Regions from separate parts of the Methylobacterium sp. UNCCL125 genome, predicted to be linked through region 2. Evidence: predicted binding sites of a transcription regulator. Region 2 holds the regulator's gene; the other holds the start of a gene.
What was found. Region 2 encodes PhoB, which activates phosphate uptake and scavenging genes when phosphate is short. Its sites were predicted from a motif close to TGTCATNNANCTGTCAT; they were not measured.
Positions count from the first base shown of each region.

Region 1 (3,205 bases), on a different contig from region 2:
GGATCGTCGGGCCGGGCGGGGCGTGCGGGGCCCGACACGGCCGCGATCGGGTGTGGATCGCGCGCGTCCGATCGGGTTGCCGCGGCGGAGACCGGGGCGCCCGGTTGCCAGGGTTGCCCACCCCGCCTAGACGGGCCCGGCGCGAAACGTGCCTGTCACCCCTCCTCTAGTGCAGAGGTTTTCCCGTGATCACCGGTCCGTGCCTCATCGTCCAGCCGATCCACGCGGCGGGCCTCGACCGGCTGCGGGCGGCCGGATTGGAGCCGCGTCCGGCGAGCGGCACCGATCCCGAGACCCTGGCCCGCGAGGCCGCCCCGTGCGTCGCCGTCATCACCCGCAACACCGGCTTCCCGGCCCGCGCCATCGCAGCGGCCCCGGCCCTGCGGGTGATCGGCGTGCACGGCACCGGCACCGACCACGTCGCCACCGCCGAGGCGACCGAGGCCGGGATCGTGGTGGTCAATACGCCCGGCGCCAACGCCGTCTCGGTGGCCGAGCAGACGCTGGCGCTGATCTTCGCCCTGGCCAAGGCCCTGCCGGAGGCCGACCGCTCGGTCCGGCGCGGGGACGACAGCTTCAAGTTCACCGCCCGCCTGATCGAGCTGGCCGGCCTGACGCTGGGCCTCGTCGGCTTCGGGGCGATCGGGCAGGCGACGGCCCGGCTCGGCACGGCCCTCGGCCTGCGGGTGCTGGCCTACGGCCCGAGCCGGCCGGACGCCGACTTCGCCAATGCCGGTGCCCTGCGGGCTCCTTCGGTGGACGCGCTCCTCGCGGAGGCCGACATCGTCTCCCTGCACGTGCCCCTGACCCCGGCCACCCGCGGCCTGATCGGCCGGGACCAGCTCGCCGGGATGAAGCGGGACGCCTTCCTGATCAACACCAGCCGCGGCGGCCTGATCGACGAGGCGGCCCTGGTGGAGGCGCTGGAATCCGGCACGATCGCGGGCGCCGGGCTCGATGTCTTCGCCCAGGAGCCCCTGCCGGCCGACCACCCCCTCGCCCGTCAGGCGCGGGCGATCCTGACGCCCCATGTCGGCGGTTCCACCGGGTCGGCCCTGATCCGCACCGCCGAGACCGCCGCCGGCCGCGTGGTCGACGTGCTGGCGGGCCGGCGGCCGGGCGGACTGGTCAATCCGGATGTCTGGGCGCGGCGGCGCGCCCTGTGATACCCTGAGACGGGTTGCCGCCGCGGGCCGCGCGACCGATCTCCGACCGGCACCTCAGGATGAGGGCGCGGGTGGGAAGGCCGCGGTCCAACGGCTCCGACCGCGCCCGGATCACGCCCTTTCGTCCGCACCACGACCGCCCGCCGCGCACGTTGTCATGCAATCGTCGCAGACGGGCCGGAAAGCCACGCGCTGCATCCGAGGCCAGAGAGGGCTCCATGGACTTCCACCGTCGCTTCACGGTCCTGATGTGCGCCCCCGCCTTCGATCCGGACGATCTCGAAGGGGCGCGCGTCAATCAGATCGTGGCAGCCGTGGAGCAGCGCGGCTTCGAGGTGGTGCGCGCCCGGCGGGTCGAGGACGCGGCCATCGCCGTGCAGACCGACGCCGCGGTGGGCTGCCTCGTGGTCGATTGGGGCAAGCGCGGCCTCGACGGCAAGGCCGCCGCCCTCATCGACATGATGCGCAAGCGCGGCCTGGAGATGCCGATCGTCATCATGGTCCGCCGCAAGCGGCTGGAGGACATCCCGGTCGAACTGCTCGATTTCATCGACGGCTACATCTTCCTGGCGGAGGAGACGCCGGAATTCATCGCCCGCGGCCTCGTCAGCCGGGTCACGCAATACGCCCAGACCCTCAAGACGCCGTTCTTCGGCGCGCTCGTCGACTACGCCGAGAAGGGCAACCAGCTCTGGACCTGTCCGGGCCACAACGGCGGCATCTTCTACAACCGGTCGCCGATCGGCCGGATCTTCGTGGAGCACCTGGGGGAAGCGATCTTCCGCGACGACCTCGACAACTCGGTCCTCGACCTCGGCGACCTGCTGACCCACGAGGGCCCGGCGCTGAAGGCCCAGAAGGAGGCCGCGAAGATCTTCGGGGCCGAGAAGACCTACTTCGTCCTCAACGGCACCTCGGCCTCCAACAAGATCGTCCTGTCCTCGCTGATCGCGGAGGACGACCTCGTCCTGTTCGACCGCAACAACCACAAGGCGGCGCATCACGGCGCCCTGTTCCTGGGCGGCGGCATCCCGATCTTTCTGGAAACGGACCGGAACGCCTACGGCCTGATCGGCCCCATGTATCATGAGGCCCTCGACGAGACCCGGATCCGGGAGAAGATCCGCCGGAACCCGCTGGTGACCGATCCCGAGGCGTGGCGCCGGGAGCGGCCGTTCCGCGTCGCGGTGATCGAGCAGTGCACCTACGACGGCACGATCTACGACGCCCAGGAGATCCTGGAGAAGATCGGCCACCTCTGCGACTACATCCTGTTCGACGAGGCCTGGGCGGGCTTCATGAAGTTCCACCCGCTCTACGCCCGCCGCTTCGCCATGGGGCTGACCGGCCTCGACGAGACCTCGCCCGGCATCGTCGCCACGCAATCGACCCACAAGCAGCTCGCGAGCTTCTCCCAGGCCTCGCAGATCCACACCCGCGACGGGCATATCCGCGGCCAGACCCGGCGGGTCGAGCACAAGCGGCTCAACGAGAGCTTCCTCGTCCACGCCTCCACGTCGCCCTTCTACCCGCTCTTCGCCTCCCTCGATGTCGGCGCCCAGATGATGAAGGGCCGCTCCGGCATGATCCTGTGGGACGACACGATCCGGCTCGGGATCGAGTGGCGCAAGAAGGTCCGGGCGATCCGGCGGGAATTCGAGGAGAACGAGCGCGATCCCGCAAGGCGCTGGTTCTTCGACCCCTTCGTGCCGGACGTGACGGTGAATGCCGACGGGGCCGAGGTGCCGTGGGAGAGCGTGCCGACCGACGAGCTCGCCGCCACGCCGCGCCACTGGGAGCTGAAGCCGGGCGCCCGCTGGCACGGCTTCACCCACGTGGCGCCGGGCTACGCGATCACCGACCCGAACAAGCTCACCGTGCTCACCCCCGGCTTCGACCGGCACACGGGGGCCTACGCCCAGCACGGCGTGCCGGCGCCGATCGTGGCCCAGTACCTGCGTGAGAACCGGATCGTCGCCGAGAAGAACGACCTGAACTCGCTGCTCTTCCTGCTGACCCCGGGGGTCGAATCCTCCAAG
Region 1 is NZ_FPBW01000023.1:8,930-12,134, forward strand. It holds gene BM396_RS22105 (hydroxyacid dehydrogenase) at 186-1,166, shown strand; gene BM396_RS22110 (Orn/Lys/Arg family decarboxylase) at 1,385-3,205, shown strand, end outside.
Region 1: BM396_RS22110 (Orn/Lys/Arg family decarboxylase) is a predicted target of PhoB. The motif match lies at 1,320-1,336, and genes of this name have one in related genera.

Region 2 (3,205 bases):
TGCCGAAATCCGAACTCGACGGCCGGATCGAGGCCTCCCTGCGCAAGGCCGCCCTCTGGGACGAGGTGAAGGACAAGCTCAAGCAGCAGGGCACGGGCCTGTCGGGCGGCCAGCAGCAGCGCCTGTGCATCGCCCGCACGGTGGCGCAGCGCCCGGAGGTGATCCTGTTCGACGAGCCGACCTCGGCCCTCGACCCGATCTCCACCGGCCGCATCGAGGAGCTGATCGAGCAGTTGCGCGACGAGTTCACCATCGTGATCGTCACCCACAACATGCAGCAGGCGGCGCGCATCTCGCAGTTCACCGCCTTCATGTATCTGGGCCAGCTGATCGAGTTCGGTCCGACCAACCGGATGTTCATGAACCCGACGGAACGCCGCACCCAGGACTACATCACCGGCCGGTTCGGCTAGTCTGCCTGGACGCTCCGGTCTCGGGGAAGGCCGTCCGGTCGCCGCATCCGCGGAGGGCCGGCGGGTCCCCGAGGGCCTCCCCGGAGCGCCGCCCCCGGGACCCATCGAAGGATTCGCCATGCCCGGCCATATCGTCACCTCCTACGACACCGACCTGGAGAACCTGCGTCGCTCGATCTCGGAGATGGGCGGCGTGGCCGAGAAGATGACCGCGGAGGCGACGGACGCCCTCGTGCGCCGGGACGACACGCTCGCCCAGGCGGTGATCGTCGCCGACAAGCGCCTCGACGCCCTGCAGCGGGACATCGAGGAGCGCGCCGTGCTGTTGATCGCCCGGCGTCAGCCCCTGGCGATCGATCTGCGTGAGACGATCTCGGCGATCCGCGTCTCCGGCGACCTCGAGCGGATCGGCGACCTCGCCAAGAACGTCGCCAAGCGGGTGGTGGCGATCTCCGATCAGGCGCCGGCCCAGAAGATCGTTCTCGGCGTGCGCCACATGAGCGACCTCGCGGAGGGCCAGCTCAAGGACGTTCTCGACGCCTATGCGAGCCGCGACGTCCAGGCAGCCCACGATGTCTGGGAGCGGGACGGCGAGATCGACGCCCTGTACAATTCGCTGTTCCGCGAGCTCCTGACCTACATGATGGAGGATCCGCGCAACATCTCGTTCTGCACGCATCTTCTGTTCTGCGCCAAGAACGTCGAGCGGATCGGCGACCACACCACCAACATCGCCGAGACGATCCATTATCTCGCCACGGGCGAGGCCCTGGCGGGCGACCGGCCGAAGAACGATGCGTCGAACTATGCGACCGTGGACGGGGTGCCGGCTCCGTAAGCGGGCCGCCCCCGGTCCAGGCGTCGGCCTGCGCGCGCTCCTGTGGGGCGCCGCCGGAGAATCGGAGCGTGCGGGTTGAGGCTGAGCGGCGCCTCCTGCACCCTCCGCCTGCCCGCCGGCTCCAAGGAGAGTCGGCGCGCCTGCAGGCCGTATGGCGCCGCTTCGTGAACGGATCTTCGAACGTGAGCATGCAAGTCCTGATCGTCGAGGACGAGGAGGCGCTGACCACGCTGCTGCGCTACAATCTGGAAGCCGAGGGCTTTCTGGTGGATTCCGCGGCTCGCGGCGACGACGCGGAGCTGCTCCTGGCGGAGCGGATCCCCGATCTCGTCCTGCTCGACTGGATGCTGCCCGGCCTGTCGGGCATCGAGCTGTGCCGGCGGATCCGGGCGCGCCGGGAGACCGAGCGGCTGCCCGTGATCATGCTCACCGCCCGGGGCGAGGAGGGCGACCGGATCCGCGGTCTCGGGACGGGCGCCGACGACTACATCGTCAAGCCGTTCTCCGTCCCGGAACTGCTTGCCCGGATCCGCGCGCTGCTCCGCCGGGCCAAGCCCGCGCATGTCTCGGACCGGCTGGCGGCGGGCGACCTCGAACTCGACCGCACCGGCCATCGCGTCCGCCGCGGCGGCGAGGAGCTGCATCTCGGTCCCACAGAGTTCCGTCTGCTGGAATTCCTGATGCTGGCGCCGGGCCGGGTCTTCTCCCGCGAGCAGCTCCTCGACGGGGTCTGGGGACACGACGTCTACATCGACGAGCGCACGGTCGACGTCCATGTCGGGCGGCTGCGCAAGGCACTGAACGGCCCGCGCCAAGCCGACCCGATCCGCACGGTCCGCGGCTCGGGCTACGCCTTCGACGAGACGTTCTCGCTCGACGCTTGAGACGGGCGCGAAGCGTTCCGGGGCAAAGCGTTCCGGGCCGGAGGCCGGTCGGCCGCGCCGCCCGCCCGCGCGCAGCGAAGGGAGCCGGGGACGTTCGAGGTCCGCGGATGCTGCGAGGCCCGGCGGGCCCCCGGGCCTCGCGCAGATTCAGCGGGTCAGCGCCGCGCTCCGGCCGGACGCGACCGGCACGACGTCGAGCGCCGCCAGAACCGTCCCCTCGGTGAGGATCTGCGGAAGCACCTGAGGCGCTCCGGTTCCGGTATAGAGGAGGTAGAGCGGCACGCCGCTGCGCCCGTGCTTCTCCAGCAGACGGGTGATCTCGGGATTCTGGTTGGTCCAGTCGCCCTTCATGTAGGTCACGCCGCGCTCGGCCATCGCGGCCCGCACGGCCTTGGTGTTGAGGGAGGTCGCCTCGTTCACCGCGCAGGTGATGCACCACGCGGCGGTCATGTCCACGAAGACGGGGCGGTGCGCGTCCACCAGGGCGTCGAGACGCGCTTGAGTGAAGGGCTCGACCCCGTCGGCGGCGGCCTGCGCCGACGGCGCGGCGCGGTCCCGCGGAAGGGTCACGGCGAGGGCCGCCACGGCGACCAGCGCGAGGGCCGCAGCGACCCGCGCGACCCGGCCCGCCCCGGGCGCGGCGGCGCGGCCGTGTTCCCAGGCCCAGGCGGCGAAGCCCACCAGGACGAGGCCGATCAGTGCCGCCAGCAGCCCACGCGGATCGACCTGCTGCGCCAGAACCCAGATCAGCCAGGCCACGGTGGCGTAGACCGGGAAGGCCAGGACCTGCTTGAGGGTCTCCATCCACGCGCCCGGCCGCGGCAGCGCCCGCAGGGCCGGCGGCCAGAGGGTCAGCACCAGGAAGGGCAGGGCGAGGCCGAGGCCGAGGCTCGCGAAGACGGCGAGCGCGACACCGGCACTCTGCGTCAGCGCGAAGCCCACCGCCGAGCCCATGAACGGCGCCGTGCAGGGGGTCGCCACCAGGGTCGCCAGCACACCCGTGAAGAACGAGCCGCTCAGGCCGGCACGCCGGGTCAGGCCGTCTCCGAGGCCGGCGAGCCGGCCGCCGA
Region 2 is NZ_FPBW01000013.1:121,317-124,521, reverse strand. It holds gene pstB (phosphate ABC transporter ATP-binding protein PstB) at 1-413, shown strand, start outside; gene phoU (phosphate signaling complex protein PhoU) at 532-1,251, shown strand; gene phoB (phosphate regulon transcriptional regulator PhoB) at 1,440-2,135, shown strand; gene BM396_RS15100 (protein-disulfide reductase DsbD family protein) at 2,283-3,205, opposite strand, start outside.